DNA from 3 places in the Bacillus cereus group sp. RP43 genome. Region 3 is predicted to be linked to each of the others. Evidence: predicted binding sites of a transcription regulator. Region 3 holds the regulator's gene; each other region holds the start of a gene.

Region 1 (5,676 bases), 1.7 Mb from region 3:
GTTTTGAATATTTCTCAATAAAGCATTCTCTTTACAAAAAAGCTGCGTATAAAAGGTCTCTTTAATAACCTTTTATACGCAGCTTCTTTGTTTAAAACTCGATGATGTACTCATCATCATATTTATCGTATTGCAACCCAGCTCCTATTCTCAATTCTGTAACTTGATCTCTTAGAAATGGTGCATCTTCTATTTTACTAGTTGCAATTTCAATCCCATATTTTTTTGTTAAATGCGCTAACTCTATTAAAAACCATTCTCTTCGCAACACGACTGGAATATCATACGTTCGTCTTTTCATATATACTAGCACCTCTTCTATTTTCATTATTGAAAAGAGTATCACTTCTACTCTCGATACACTTTTTAAAACTATCGTTCATCATCAAAGGCCAATGAAACATTATAGTATATGCATGTCCGTTTTAAACGTGCTATGGCAAAAATAATATTAAAAAACTGAAAAAACCTCATTTAGTTTACATAAAAAATTATGTAATAGTAAAAGGATAAGGCTTGTCCCTCATCCTTTTACTATCAAAATCTAAATTAAGAACATCTCGGTACACCTAAAGCTAAAAATAAGCCTGCTACTCCTGCTGTAATTGGCACTTTCAACGTAATAACATCATCTACTTTCGTTACTAAAAAGTAAGCATTGCCTTCATGTAACACGCAAGTTACTAACAATTGGAATTCCATTCAAATCCCCTCCTTTCAAACGGGATACTATAATCTATGAAAATTTTTTCAAAAGGTAATAGGAATTAAATCTATTTTTCCTTATATACAGAATAAATGTTTATTTATCTATTAAAAATATTAATTTTCTAAATTTATATAAAACGTGTAATATCCAATAAATTCCTATATAATCAATAGAGAAAATCTTACAAATGGAGGTATAAAAATGGCTATTTTGAGTAATATTGGTGTAGCTTTATTTTTGATTGCTATCATTCTTTTAATCTTATGTATCATTTCATTCTTTAAGAAAAATGGGAAAGCAAAACAATATGGGCGTTCTACCGTTATTCTGTTTATGATTTCAATTATCTTAATAGTGACTGGCACAACAAAATCGGAACACCCCGTCGTCGAGTTTTTTGCTATTTTAAGTTTCATTCTATTTATATTCTTCCTTGTTCTTGCAATATTATCTGTTATTAAGAGAACAGGTGTAGCAAAAAAACAATTTATTATTACAGCTATTTTATTTGTCATTTTTGTTGCGCTATTAGGTATTTCAGGTCCTTCTTCTGAAAAAACGACAGCAACTAATAAACAAGTCGCTTCTAATAGTGAAGAGAAAAAAGATGACGAAAAGAAAAAGGAATTAGAAAAGAAAGAAGCGGACGAAAAAACTCGTAAACAAGAAGAGGAAAAGCACCAAGCTGAGGAACTAACTCGTAAGCAAGAAGATGAGAAACGTCAAACTGAGGAACTAGCTCGCAAGCAAGAAGATGAGAAACGCCAAGCTGAAGAACTAGCTCGTAAACAACAAGAAGAACAACAGCGTCAAGCTGAAGAACAGGCTCGTAAACAACAAGAAGAACAACAGCGTCAAGCTGAAGAACAGGCCCGTAAACAACAAGAAGAGCAACAACGCCAAGCTGCTGAGCAAACTCGTAAACAACAAGAAGAACAGCAACGTCAAGCCGCTGAACTAGCTCGCAAACAACAAGAAGAGCAGCAAAAAGCACAGCAAGCTCAAACAAAACCAGCTACAAGTAACAATAGTAATGTAATTTACAAAAATTGTACTGAAGTTAAGAATGCTGGAAAAGCTCCCTTATATAGAGATCAACCAGGTTATAGCTCTAAACTTGATCGTGATGGCGATGGAGTTGCATGTGAAAAATAGTAATAAAAAAAGAAGCTTCTAGTAAGCTTCTTTTTTTATTATCAGAAACTATTGCGACCAATTACCCTCCCTCTCCCTTTTATAAAACTCATTTTAGAATTCTCAAAACTGACACATTATAAGTGATTTCAATCACCACATTATTTTTCATTTATCGCTATTCTTGATTTAGATATTACATTTAAACTTTATGGAGGCATTCATATGAAACATACATTTACTGAAACTTCAATTATCAGTGAGATTGTAACACAATTTCCGAAAGCTAGTGATCTTTTTAAATCATATAGAATAGATTTTTGTTGTGGTGGTAATAGATCACTTATTGATGCAATTAATGAAAGAAATTTATCAGCAACAGAAGTAATTACAGAGTTAAATACGCTTTATCATAAAACGAAACTATTAAACGAATCTGAAATTGATTGGAAAAATGCTTCTTATCGCGAGTTAATAGATTATGTTATAAATAAGCATCATCGTTATTTAAATGAAGAGTTGCCACAGTTAAGTCCATATGTGACGAAAGTATTACGCGTTCATGGGGCAAATCAGCCTCATTTAGCTCAAATTCATAAACTATTTCATGAACTTAAAATGGAATTAGAACAACATTTAATTAAAGAAGAAACGGAAGATTTCCCGTTAATTTTAGAATTCGAACAAAATCCAACTGATGAAAACTATGCAAAGTTACGTGAAGTAGTAGATGAGTTGGAGAATGAACATAACCACGCTGGCAATATTATTAAAGAACTTCGTAAGGTGACAAATGACTTTACTCCACCAGAAGGGGCTTGCGGCACTTATTGCCTTGTTTACCAGCGCCTTGAAGCCATTGAATCTGATTTATTTGAGCATATTCATTTAGAAAATAATATTTTATTTCCGCGTGCAATTACAAAAGCATAAATAAAGTGCAGGACATGAGTATAAATGCTCATGTCCTGCTTTTTCATTGTGTGAAAAATATTTATACTTCCCCTCGCCCTCTACCCATATCACCAAATTCTCTTTCGCTTCTCCCTTCACATAAATCCGAATTTTAACAATTTGTGAATCATTATAAAAATGTGATAAATATCACATCTTCCCCTTTTTTGATTTTCTATAATAGAAATATAATTCTTTGTTCAACATTTCACATAAAAGGGGAAATGAATATGAAAAAACGTTTAGTTATGATTGGAAATGGTATGGCTGGAATACGCTGTATGGAAGAAATATTAAAACATGATAGTGATTTATATAATATTACTATTTTTGGAGATGAACCGCATCCAAACTACAACCGCATTATGCTATCTCATGTTCTACAAGGCAAAACAAATATACAAGATATCATTATGAATGAATATAGTTGGTACGAAGAAAATGAAATAACTTTATATACAAACGAAAAAGTTCAAAGTATTGACCGAGAAAAAAAAGTCATTGTCACAGAAAAAAACCGTACTCTTACATACGACAAACTCATTATCGCAACAGGTTCTAGTGCTTTTATATTGCCTGTTGAAGGTTCCACCCTTCCTGGTGTGACAGGATTTCGAACAATTGAAGATACACAATTTATGATTAATACTGCTAAAGATAAGAAAAAGGCCGTTGTCATTGGTGGTGGATTACTTGGTTTAGAAGCCGCAAGAGGTCTTATTGACTTAGGAATGGACGTACATGTTGTTCATTTAATGCCGAGCTTAATGGAGCAACAATTAGATGCCAAAGCAGCTTCCCTTCTGCGTGAAGATTTAGAAGCGCAAGGCATGAAATTTCTCATGGAAAAGAAAACTGTAAAGATTCTTGGTACAGATCATGTTGAGGGTATTCAATTTGAAGATGGTGAAATTGTAGATTGTGATTTAATCGTAATGGCTGTCGGAATACGTCCGAATACTCAAATAGCAAAAGATGCTGGTTTAATTGTAAATCGCGGCATTGTAGTCAACGACCATATGCAAACAAATGATGAGTCCATTTATGCGGTTGGAGAATGTTCGGAACATGATGGTATCGCATATGGCCTTGTTGCACCTCTTTATGAACAAGGTGCAATATTAGCAAAACATATAACGAATTTACAAACGGATGGATATGCAGGCAGTATTGTCGGTACACAATTGAAAGTTGCAGGTTGTGACTTATTCTCTGCTGGCCAAATTTATGAAGATGATCAAACGAAAGCAATATCAATCTTTAATGAATGTAAACGTTCCTATAAAAAAGTATTAATTCGTGACAATAAAGTCGTCGGTATCGTTTTATATGGTGACACAGCTGATGGTACACGCCTCTTTAGCATGTTAAAGAAAGAAGAAGATATACAAGAATATACAGCTGCTTCTCTTCTTCACAAAGCTGGTGTAGAAAGTGAACTTGACGTTGCTACAATGAGTGCAGATGACACGATTTGTGGATGTAATGGTGTTACGAAAGGCACAATCGTACATGCCATTTTAGAACAAGAGTTAACTACTTTTGAAGAAGTAAAAGGATGCACAAAAGCCGCAGGGTCTTGTGGTAAATGTCGCCCGCTTGTGGAACAAGTTTTATCTCATACACTTGGAGATGCTTTTGATGCCTCAGTGCAATCTGCCGGTATATGTGGATGTACACCTTTATCCCGTGATGAAGTCGTAGCGGCCATTCACGAGAAAGGTTTAAAATCTCCAAAAGAAGTACGAAATGTTCTTGGTTTTATACATGAAGACGGCTGTCCGAAATGTCGTCCTGCTTTAAATTACTATTTACGTATGGCGATTCCAGTAGAATATGCAGACGATAAATCATCTCGTTTCGTTAATGAAAGAATGAACGGGAACATTCAGCATGATGGTACATTTTCTGTTATTCCACGTATGTACGGAGGCGTTACAACAGCAGATGATTTAATGAAAATTGCTGAAGTTGCGAAAAAGTACGATGTTCCTCTTGTGAAAATTACAGGTGCGAGCCGAATCGGCTTATATGGTGTTAAGAAACAAGATTTACCTAACGTATGGGCTGACTTAAATATGACTTCGGGATATGCGTATTCAAAATCGCTTCGTAATGTAAAATCATGTGTTGGTTCTCGCTTCTGCCGTTTCGGTACGAAAGATTCATTAGGACTTGGTATGTTACTTGAACAATCATTAGAAATGGTAGATACACCTCATAAAATGAAGATGGGTGTAACGGGCTGTCCACGTAACTGTGCGGAAGTACTGACGAAAGATTTTGGCGTTGTTTGTGTCGAAAATGGATACCAACTTTATATTGGCGGAAATGGTGGTACAGAGGTACGCGAAGCTGATTTTGTAATGATTGTCCCTACTGAAGATGATGTCCTTCGCATCGCTACAGCTTACATGCAATATTATCGTGAAACTGCTATTTACGGAGAGCGTACTGCCTACTGGACAGAACGTTTAGGCTTCGATCACATAAAAGAAATACTACAAGATGCAAGTATGGTTACTACGCTAAATGAACGCTTCCAAACAGCTCGTAGCACTTATACGGAAGCATGGGGACAAGCATTAGAAACGAAGTCATTAAAAGCGATGTATGAAGTAGAAACTGTGAAATAAGGAGCTGTGATCTAAATGATACAAACGAAAGAAAAAATAAAAGTTATGCGTGCAGAAGACCTTCCTATACAAATCGGTAAAGAGGTGCAAATGAAAGGTATGTCTATCGCTCTATTCCGTCTTTCAAATGGCGATATTCGAGCTGTAGAAAATCGTTGTCCTCATAAAAATGGACCGTTAGCAGAAGGAATTGTATCTGGAGAATTCGTCTTTTGTCCGCTGCATGATTGGAAAATCTCATTA
Region 2 (5,676 bases), 2.9 Mb from region 3:
AGGCTAATTTTTACTGAATAGCTTTTGAAAAACCAAACTATTCAGTATTACTTATTACAAGTACATTGTATGACTAAGTAGATGGAATGTCAACTCGATTTTTAAATTTTTTCTTAAATCCGCTTTTGCCTATTGGATACTGAATATATTTTTAAAAACTATACTATTAAGTATTACTCATTACCACTACATTGTATGACTGTGTAGATAGAATGTCAATTCGATTTTTAAATTTTTTCTTAAATCCGCTATTATCTATTGGATACTGCCTATTTTCTTCTTAAGAAATCTCACCACATACCTATCCAGCTAAGAAAAGGAAATATCCCAAAACAAAAATTCCACATTTTTGTTTTGGGGCGTTATAATATTCCGAAGTTAATGAATGTGGCTAGCTCTCCTTATTAAAAAGACGGATCATTTTTTTGTTCTTCTACTAATGCACCTGTGCATCTAATACATGAGCTTGCGAATACATACAAATTCTTTATAAAGTCAACTCTACATATAGGACATCCTTTTTGTTACGATAACATCATATTTATGTCTTCTGCTGCGGTTGTAATTAGTTTTAAACCGAATGTCTCTTGTAATACATCAAGCACACCAGGCGAAATAAATTCAGGTGCCTTTGGACCAATGCGGATATCTTGAATACCAAGACTAAATAGCCCAAGTAAAATGGCAACCGCTTTTTGTTCAAACCAAGATAGGACAATACTCACTGGCAATTCATTCACTTCACATTGAAAAGCATCTGCTAAAGCGGCGGCTATTTTCACTGTAGAAATTGAATTATTACATTGTCCTAAGTCAATGTAGCGCGGGATCTCCGTACCGGGAACAACACCATAACTTACATCATTAAAGCGGAATTTCCCACAAGAAGTTGTTAAAATAACCGTTTCTGGCGGAAGTGACGTTGCTAATTCACGATAATATTCCCCGCCTTTTCCTGGGGCATCACAACCTGCAATGACAAAGAAACGCTTTATTTTCCCTTCCTTTACTGCCTCAATAATTTCTGGGGCTAATGATAATACTGTATTATGATGAAACCCTGTTACTAACTGTTCATCCGACTCCATATGTACTTCTGGAAGTTCTAGCGCTTTTTGAATCAATGGTGCAAAATCATCATTTTCAATTTTCCGTACACCTTCTAGACCTGCAATATCATATGAAAAGAAGCGATCAGAGTATGATCCTTTAATTGGCATAACACAGTTCGTCGTAGCTAAAATGGCACCTGTAAATTTTTCGAAAAGGCGTCTTTGATCATACCACGCCTTACCAATGTTTCCTTTTAAATGTTTATATTTTTTCAGCTGCGGATATCCGTGTGCTGGTAGCATTTCAGAATGCGTATAAATATTAATTTCTTTTCCTTCAGTTTGTTTTAATAATTCCTCTAATGCAAATAAATTATGACCAGTAACTACAATTGCCTTACCTTCTACATGATTTTGTGTAATTTGAACAGGCTCTGGAACACCAAAATGATTCGTATGTGCCTCATCCAACAACTCCATTACTCGTAAAGCTGATTTCCCTACTTTCATAGCCATATCAATATGTTCTTGTTCATTAAAGTTAGAATTTGTTAATGTCATATATAACGCTTCTTGCGTTGTAGCATCTACAAATGCATCAGTATACCCTAGCTGAGCAGCATGCGTACGATAAGCCGCAATTCCTTTTAACCCAAACACAATCGTATCTTGTAAACTTGCAATTGTTTCATTTTTACCGCAAACACCCATCACTTTACATCCGCCTGTTGGTGTTTGTTCACATTGATAACAAAACATTATCATCCCACCCTCTCCCAATTATTCCTTACAAACTAAGCATAATACCCATTGAGAAAAAGGGATGTGATGTCAATCACAATAATATATGAAAATTTGTGACAGTTCATATTGTCGACATAATATTTTATTGACGCTAAAAAATGGCCACCTTTGTTGATGCTTTCAAATAGCTAAATAATTGATTTAGAGAACTATTAGCAACTAATAGGCATACAAAAACGCTATTTTTTCTATCATTCAACAGAAAGAAGAGCGTTTTTTCATTTTGTAGAACTAGCAATTTTTTGATTAAAGATCTTATGGAAATCTCTTTATTTACAATACATTTACACTACTTTAACATTGTTTACATTAATTTATGATATATTAATATAGAAACTATTTAAGAAATTTCATATGCATTTTTATCTTTATGATCTCTTATTTAATTGATAAGAGATCATGTTATATTTTTATAACAGGGGTGAATTAGGATGACTGAAACTTTAAAGACACTTATAATGCTTGATGTTACTTACGTTATTATAGCAATTATGACGGTACTGGTATTTGTATACTTGGAATTAAAATCTCAGTAACGTATTCAGGCGTAATCGATAGCTTCGCATTTAAATATAGTTAGAAAAAAGAGAGGAGAAAATTGTTTCTCCTCTCTTTTTTCTTCCCACAGTTTCTTATTTCAACAAATCCAATGTATGTAAAAGTAATTCTCTGTCCCCTACTTCTCCATGACCAGGCACTACTAAGTTCATATTGCCATATCGGTTCAACACATTCTCAATTGATATGGACCATTCATTTACGTACGCATCAGCAACATTCCCTAAACCTTTTGCTTCCGTAGATTTCACTAAACAGCCTCCAGCTAAAATTTTGTATTGCGGTAACCATACGACAATATTATCTTCTGTATGTCCTTTACCTGGATAGAACGTTTCTACTTTCATATTTCCAAACTTCATATTCGTAATCGTTTGTAAGTCTCCAAGCGGCTCCTCATATCCATTTTTCTTTGCTAGTTCCGCAGTTAATGCTGTACTATGCGCTTTAATGCCTCTTTCTTTCAACGTTTTAATTCCGCCAATTCGATCAGCGTGCGCATGTGTAATAATGACATCCGTTACGCGCTTCTGAAATTTCTTTTCTACCATCTCTATTAGTTCCTTCGTTAACTTATCATCCCAAGAAGAATCGACAAGTACTAACCCTTTAGAAGTAGTAAGAACTAGACCACTCGAAGGAACTGCTTCTCCGTTAAAATAACCTAACTCCGTATGAACCCATACATTTTTGTTTAACTGAGAAAGTGAAATCGTTCCTGTCTCATTCTTAATTACTTTTTGCTCTATCTTTTGTTCTGCTTGTACAGAAGAAATTGTACTAACAAATTGAATTACTCCTAGTAAACTAACACATAATCCTACTTTTAATAATGTATTCTTTTTCATTTTTATCAATCCTTTCTTTCAAACTAAATAGTTATTACCTATATTAGACAATTCGCCTTAACAGTTTGTTCCATCTTTTCTTACATATTTTTCATACCATTAATAAAAAGCGCACAAAATTTTGTGCGCTTTTTAACTTAACTTTCCTTTTACCATTCACGTTTTTTATTAATCATCATTTTTTCTTCAAACGCCTTCTCTAAATCAATTTCTAACTTGTTTGCTAAATCACATACATTCCAAATTACATCAAACATTTCTAAACCAATCTCTCTTTTCGAATCCTGTATTTTATCACGCTTTAATATAACTTCCGCTAATTCACCTAATTCCGCCATCGCATACATCGTACGCTCTTCAATTGTTGTATCTTGAAATCCTTTTTCTTTACTGAAATTTGATACATATCTCTGGAATTCCACAATATTCATACTTAATCTCCCTTCATCACAAATACTCCGTTTTTCTATTACAATTAAAATCAAAATTGTATTTTGTTAAATTATAACATTCATACTATAATTTATTTATAGCCCATTAACGGAGGTGTTTTCAATGACTCTCTTCGCTTCCCCATCATTATTCATACTAGCAATCATTTCATTTGCACTAGCTTATTTCATCGGGGTAAAACAGTACACTTGGCTCTTATCAGGATTCAATGAACGCCGTGTGTCAGATAAAGTGAAGTTATCAAAAATAGTTGGTCTTTATAATTTAACTGCTGGTGTTATTGCCACAATTGGTAGTGTCTTCATTACTCCTAATGTTAAAATTATATTTCCCATCATTATTATTGGCCACGTTATAATCGCTGCTTATGTAAATACACGTATGGTTCAGTAAAAAAAGACCATCCAATTGGATGATCTTTTTTATAACTTATCAACATATTGCTTCGCTTCTAACAATGAAAATCCAAAAGCCTCTCTTACTCTCTTAATTGCTGTAACTGTTTTTCCTTCTTCCACAAGCTGGCGTAATTCTTTATTAATTTCAGGTTCTCTATCTACAATTCCCATTTCTTTCGAAATTAATTGTAATCTATCTTCCATCCTCTTTAAACGCGCATCCGTTTTCTTTTCGATTTTATTTAATTTTTCAGCGAGATACATAAATCCAAAGGCCGCTATCGGTATGACAATCCAAAATTCCAAGACTGTTCCTCCTCACTAGCATTGTTTTATTTAAGTGACTTATGTAAATTTTACCATTAAAAACATTTAATGTATAATAGTAATATACAACATTATTGATAAAACCTATTATTTTAGGGGGACACTTTATGAAAAGATTTTTGAATACGTTATTGCAATTTATAGTTCTTTCAATCGTGCTACATTTATCATTTGATATAGTTGGTTGGCTTGTTTTCAATGCACAAATTAAAAATAAAGAAATCATTATTTCCTTAATAACAACCTCATGGCTTATGTACATGTACCGAGATAAATTTTTTAAAGCATTTACTTCGAATTAACTTAAAATAAGAAAACACTTCATCGATAATCGATGAAGTGTTTTCTTTTTCTCTCCTTCTCTCTATTTGCTACTGTATAATAAAATTAATATTCTGTTTTTTCGAAGGAAAGGAAGTCACTATGAACTTAAAAAGTAACAATATATATGAGAAAATGAACCAATATTCCGTTGCAGGATTAAGCCTTGCCGTTATACGTGACGGTAGACTTGATGAAACTACTGCCTTCGGAACACTTGAATCTGGAACAACTAGAACTGTCAATACGAATTCCATATTCAATTCTTGTTCTATTAGCAAATTCATCACCTCAATGCTCGTACTAACATTATCAGACCAAGAAATCGTACATTTAGACGAAGACGTAAATGATAGACTCACATCTTGGAACATCCCTACCAATCTATTTACTTCACAGAAAAAAATCACGTTGCGAAACTTATTAAGTCATCAATCTGGAATCATTGATCCTCCTAATAGTTTTGAACATTATAAGCTAGAGAAAGGCATACCTAAAATTTCTGAACTCCTTGCTGGTAAAACATTATATTGCCCAGTACCTATAGAAATGAATTATGAACCAGAAAGTGAATTTCACTACTCTGACGCAAACTTTTGCATTATCGAACAACTACTTGAAGATATTACTGAAAAATCGTTCAACCTTTTACTAGAAGAATTTATTTTTCAGCCATTACAAATGAAAAATAGTATACTATTCCCTCCCAAGTGCATAGATAAAACCGACGCTTTTGCTTGCGGACATAATAAAGATGGAACTGTAACAAATGAGAAATATCCATTTTATCCATTCGCAGCTGCTTCAGGCATTTGGACAACACCAACTGACTTATCAACTTTAATTATTGAAATCATTCATTCCTTACAGGGAAATGGCAAACTAGAACTTTCTCAAAAAACAGTACAAGATATG
Region 3 (5,676 bases):
TTCAACGTAATAATCGTAATCACCTAAATATTCTTGTGCACCTTCTGTTGATAACTCAACAACCGTTGTCGTTACGCGATTAATGAAGTAGCGGTCATGAGAGACGAATAGAAGAGTACCTGGGTAATCAATTAAAGCATTCTCCAAAATCTCTTTACTATTTAAATCAAGATGGTTTGTTGGCTCATCAAGAATTAATAAATTGGATTTTTGCATCATAAGTTTTGCAAGAGCTAGTCGAGCCTTTTGTCCACCACTAAGAGAAGATACTGGTTTTAATACATCATCCCCTGTGAATAAAAAGTTGCCTAGTATAGTGCGAATTTCTTTTTCAGGTTGCAGGGGATATTCATCCCATAGTTCATTTAAAACTCGTTTCGAAGATGTTAAATTGGCTTGTTCTTGATCATAATAACCAACAGATACATTTGATCCAAAAGCAACGTTTCCATGTAATAGCTGTAACTTATTCACAATGGATTTTAATAATGTAGATTTTCCAATTCCGTTCGGCCCAACTAAGGCAACACTATCACCACGAGTTAAGCGCATATTTACATGTTCAATAATCGGTTCCTGTTCATAGCCAATAGTTACATCTTTTACTTGTAAAACATCATTTCCACTTTGTTTTTCAATATCGAAGTGGAAGGAAGCTGATTTAGAATCGCCTAATGGTCTAGTTAATACGTCCATTCTGTCTAATTGTTTACGGCGACTTTGAGCACGTTTTGTCGTAGATGCGCGAGCTATATTTTTTTGCACAAAGTCTTCCAGTTTAGCGATTTCATCTTGTTGTTTTTCATAACGCTTCATCTCTTGCTCGTATAGAGCTGATTTTAAGTCTAAATATTTACTGTAGTTACCAACAAATCGTCGGCTTTCCTTATTAGAAATTTCGTATACTTGTGTAACGAGTTTATCTAAGAAATAACGGTCATGGGAAACGATTAAAATCGCACCAGGATAGCCTTGTAAGTATTGTTCAAGCCATGTTAGTGTCTCAATGTCCAAATGGTTTGTAGGTTCGTCTAAAATAAGTAAGTCTGGTCTAGTTAATAATAATTTCCCAAGAGCTAATCGAGTCTTTTGTCCACCACTTAATGTAGAAATTGTCGTCTGGTGCGTTTCAACAGGGAAGCCAAGACCGCTTAAAATCGAGCGTATATCCGCTTCGTACTGATAGCCGCCTTGATCTTTATAATCTAATTGTAATTGGTCATAATCAGCTAATAATTTCTCGTATATAGTCGCATTTGAAAAGTTTTCTTCTTTTCCCATCTCTTGCTCTAGCCTTCGAAGTTTTGTCTCCATCTGCTGCAAGTGTGTAAAGACGGTTAACATTTCATCCCAAATTGTTAAAGACGTTTCTAATCCGGTATTTTGAGCTAAATACCCCATTGAGACATCTTTCGGCTTTATAATTTCACCACCATCATGAGATAACTCACCAGCTATTATTTTTAATAATGTAGATTTTCCGGCTCCATTTCGTCCGACTAATGCGATACGATCTTTTGTTTGAACTTCCAATTTTATGTTTGCAAGAATCGTTTCTGCACCGTATAATTTCGAAAGCCCATTCACTTGTAATAATATCAATGTTTTCACCTCAAATAATTTCTTAACTTTGCCATGTTTATATTTCTCAATCATACTAAAAATAGTGTATAGTTTAAAATAAAGAGAGAATACTTCTTCTTTTTATTATACAAGGAAATTCATGAGTACTAAACTTCTGTATTTGATTCAAGTATAAGAATAAAGATAGGAAGAGAGGAGAGGTTATATGGATCAGCAAAAAATTCCACAGGCCACTGCCAAACGATTGCCTCTATACTATCGATTTATCCAAAACTTATCTCTTTCTGGTAAGCAACGTGTTTCATCAGCCGAATTGAGTGAAGCGGTAAAGGTTGATTCCGCAACTATTCGAAGAGATTTTTCATATTTTGGAGCGTTAGGGAAAAAAGGATATGGATATAACGTAAATTATTTATTATCATTTTTCCGTGAAACACTCGACCAAGATGATATAACACGTGTAGCACTTATTGGAGTAGGTAATTTAGGGACCGCTTTCTTACATTATAATTTCACGAAAAACAATAATACAAAAATTGAAATGGCATTTGATGTTAGTGAAGAGAAAGTTGGAACAGAAATCGGAGGAATTCCTGTATATCATTTGGATGAATTAGAAGAACGTTTATCAACTGATATACAAGTGGCAATATTAACGGTACCCGCTACAGTAGCGCAATCTGTGGCAGATAGATTGGCAGAAACGGACGTGCATGGTATTTTAAATTTCACACCAGCACGCTTAAATGTGTCAGAGAATATAAGAATTCATCACATTGATTTAGCTGTAGAGTTACAAACGCTTGTTTACTTTTTGAAGAATTATCCACAATAAAACGCAGAGGAGATGACCTCTGCGTTTTATTATTGTTTTTTCTTTGTGAATTTGACTAAGATAAGGCGAAGTGCCAAATTAAAATCAATTGTTGCCATAACTGCAAATAGTATTGTCCACATATTCCAGATTGTATCTGTTACGTTCGTAATAGCGAAGCGTGTAAAGATACATCCAAGAAGAAAGTATAATGCAGCCATGAACAATGGTGAGTTTCTCATACTAAAAATCCTCCGATAAAGCCTTGCATTTTTTCAGCTTCTTTAATCATTTCTTGAATTTGCTCATTACTTACTACAACTTGAGCGACTGCAACTAATGTATTCATTGCAACATGAGCTGCAATAGGAACGATAATTCGTTTCGTTTTTACGTATAAAAAGGCGAATACGAGCCCCATTGAAGTGTATACCAATAAGTGAGTAAAATCAAAATGAATCGCCGCGAATACAAGTGAACTAATAATAGCGGCAATAAAGAAGTTAAACTTCTTATAAAGTGTACCGAATAAAATTTTTCTAAATACGATTTCTTCCAAAATAGGTCCTATTATAGATATGACGATAAGGAACCAAGGTGTCGTTCTTGCGATGTCCATAAGTCTTGCTGTATTTTCAGATCCCGGTGTAATCCCTAATAAACGCATTTCGATCATACCGGCAATGCTTTGTGAGAACAGTGCTAAGAAGAAACCAATAAAAATCCACCCAATTGTAGCTGGAACAGTAGAGCGCATTTTATCTAAATGCCTGTCACGAATGTCTGTTCTGAGTAACCAAAGTACAACGCATAATGCAATGAAAAAGCTAATGATAGCCCAATGACCAGTTATGAGCTGAATTTTTTCCTCTCTAGTAAATCCCCTATTATCGTATAGTCCAGTTTTCAGGAGAAGCGGTAACCCGGCAATGCCTGATAACTGCATTAAAATGTATGTAACGATAATCCACCAATATTGTTTTTTCAAATGGTTTAACCATCCTTTCTAACGCTAGTGTATGAGATAAGGTAGGATAACATGTAAATATGCTACCTACGATATAAACTTTCATTTGAATTATATTTTTTTTGTAAATAAGTATTTGAAAATAAAATAGGAGACAGGAAAAAGTTGTACGTTTAGCGAAAACAACTTAGGGTGTCTTTCATATTGTAACATACAAGAAGTGGGAACAACGATTCATATAGTAAAGGCAGTAGAAGAAGTAATGCTATATAGGAAAGTGTATAAAGTAATTTGCGAAAAAATTATGATTTTTTTACTTGCAAAAAAAATTGAGATTATTTATTATTAGAAGTGTGTTAGCACTCGTGTGACTTGAGTGCTAATAAATAAAATTTACATAACAAAATGAGGAGGTTATTGTTCATGCTAAAGCCATTAGGTGATCGCGTTGTAATTGAACTTGTTCAAGCAGAAGAAAAAACAGCAAGTGGTATTGTATTACCAGACACTGCAAAAGAAAAACCACAAGAGGGTAAAGTTATTGCAGTAGGTACTGGCCGAGTGCTTGAAAATGGAGAGCGTGTTGCTTTAGAGGTAGCAGCAGGTGATCTTATCATCTTCTCAAAATATGCAGGTACTGAAGTGAAATACGAAGGTACAGACTACTTGATTTTACGTGAAAGTGACATTTTAGCAATTATCGGTTAATTATATACATTTAAAAATTCAAGGGGGTCAATTATTATGGCAAAAGATATTAAATTTAGTGAAGAAGCACGTCGTTCGATGCTTCGCGGTGTCGACACTCTTGCAAACGCAGTAAAAGTAACGCTTGGACCAAAAGGTCGTAACGTTGTACTTGAGAAAAAATTCGGTTCACCACTTATTACAAATGACGGTGTAACAATTGCAAAAGAAATCGAATTAGAAGATGCATTCGAAAACATGGGTGCGAAATTAGTAGCAGAAGTTGCTAGCAAAACAAACGATGTAGCTGGTGACGGAACGACAACTGCAACTGTATTAGCGCAAGCTATGATTCGTGAAGGTTTAAAAAACGTAACAGCTGGTGCAAACCCAATGGGTCTTCGTAAAGGTATCGAAAAAGCTGTTACTGCTGCAATTGGAGAATTAAAAGCGATTTCTAAACCAATCGAAGGTAAATCTTCTATCGCGCAAGTAGCTGCTATTTCTGCGGCTGACGAAGAAGTTGGTCAATTAATCGCTGAAGCAATGGAGCGCGTTGGTAACGACGGCGTTATTACTTTAGAAGAATCTAAAGGATTCACAACAGAATTAGACGTAGTAGAAGGTATGCAATTTGATCGTGGATATGCATCTCCTTACATGATTACTGATTCTGACAAAATGGAAGCAGTTCTTGATAACCCATATATCTTAATTACTGATAAGAAGATTTCTAACATCCAAGAAATCTTACCAGTATTAGAGCAAGTGGTACAACAAGGTAAACCACTTCTTATCATTGCTGAAGATGTAGAAGGCGAAGCGTTAGCTACATTAGTAGTGAACAAACTTCGTGGTACATTCAATGTAGTAGCTGTTAAAGCTCCTGGATTTGGTGACCGTCGTAAAGCAATGCTAGAAGATATCGCAATCTTAACTGGTGGCGAAGTAATTACTGAAGAACTAGGACGTGACTTAAAATCTGCTACAGTGGAATCTTTAGGACGCGCTGGTAAAATTGTTGTAACGAAAGAAAACACAACTGTAGTTGAAGGTATTGGAAATTCACAACAAATCGAAGCTCGCATCGGTCAAATCCGCGCGCAATTAGAAGAAACTACTTCTGAATTCGATCGTGAAAAATTACAAGAGCGTCTTGCAAAACTTGCGGGCGGCGTAGCAGTAATTAAAGTAGGTGCAGCAACTGAAACTGAGTTAAAAGAGCGCAAACTTCGCATTGAAGATGCACTTAACTCAACTCGTGCAGCAGTAGAAGAAGGTATCGTTGCAGGTGGTGGTACTTCACTTATGAACGTATACACAAAAGTAGCTTCTATCGTAGCTGAAGGCGACGAAGCAACAGGTATCAACATCGTACTTCGCGCACTAGAAGAGCCAGTTCGTCAAATCGCAATCAACGCTGGTCTAGAAGGATCTGTAGTTGTAGAGCGTCTAAAAGGCGAAAAAGTAGGCGTTGGTTTCAACGCAGCTACTGGCGAATGGGTTAACATGCTTGAGTCTGGTATCGTAGATCCAGCTAAAGTAACTCGTTCTGCACTTCAAAACGCAGCATCTGTTGCAGCTATGTTCTTAACGACTGAAGCTGTAGTTGCTGACAAGCCAG

What was found. The regulator Rex, encoded in region 3, represses fermentation and respiration genes when NADH is low (regulators of the CRP and FNR family bind a similar motif). The targets are predictions, from matches to a motif close to TTGTGAAATATTTCACAA.
Positions count from the first base shown of each region.
Region 1: a site for Rex is predicted at 2,994-3,011, ahead of nirB (NADPH-nitrite reductase large subunit). Genes of this name have one in related genera too.
Region 2: a site for Rex is predicted at 1,876-1,893, ahead of hcp (hydroxylamine reductase). Genes of this name have one in related genera too.

Region 1 covers NZ_JARVHQ010000001.1:3,142,659-3,148,334, forward strand. The annotation lists gene QCI75_RS16375 (hypothetical protein) at 92-301, opposite strand; gene exsG (exosporium protein ExsG) at 550-702, opposite strand; gene QCI75_RS16385 (excalibur calcium-binding domain-containing protein) at 911-1,864, shown strand; gene ric (iron-sulfur cluster repair di-iron protein) at 2,069-2,776, shown strand; gene nirB (NADPH-nitrite reductase large subunit) at 3,028-5,433, shown strand; gene nirD (nitrite reductase small subunit NirD) at 5,449-5,676, shown strand, end outside.
Region 2 covers NZ_JARVHQ010000001.1:2,008,120-2,013,795, reverse strand. The annotation lists gene hcp (hydroxylamine reductase) at 525-1,811, opposite strand; gene bla2 (BcII family subclass B1 metallo-beta-lactamase) at 2,489-3,262, opposite strand; gene QCI75_RS10515 (MazG nucleotide pyrophosphohydrolase domain-containing protein) at 3,412-3,693, opposite strand; gene QCI75_RS10510 (DUF3784 domain-containing protein) at 3,818-4,108, shown strand; gene QCI75_RS10505 (hypothetical protein) at 4,138-4,419, opposite strand; gene QCI75_RS10500 (hypothetical protein) at 4,548-4,742, shown strand; gene QCI75_RS10495 (serine hydrolase domain-containing protein) at 4,864-5,676, shown strand, end outside.
Region 3 covers NZ_JARVHQ010000001.1:4,890,790-4,896,465, reverse strand. The annotation lists gene QCI75_RS25290 (ABC-F family ATP-binding cassette domain-containing protein) at 1-1,602, opposite strand, end outside; gene QCI75_RS25285 (redox-sensing transcriptional repressor Rex) at 1,790-2,419, shown strand; gene QCI75_RS25280 (YdiK family protein) at 2,449-2,640, opposite strand; gene QCI75_RS25275 (CPBP family intramembrane glutamic endopeptidase) at 2,637-3,386, opposite strand; gene groES (co-chaperone GroES) at 3,789-4,073, shown strand; gene groL (chaperonin GroEL) at 4,110-5,676, shown strand, end outside.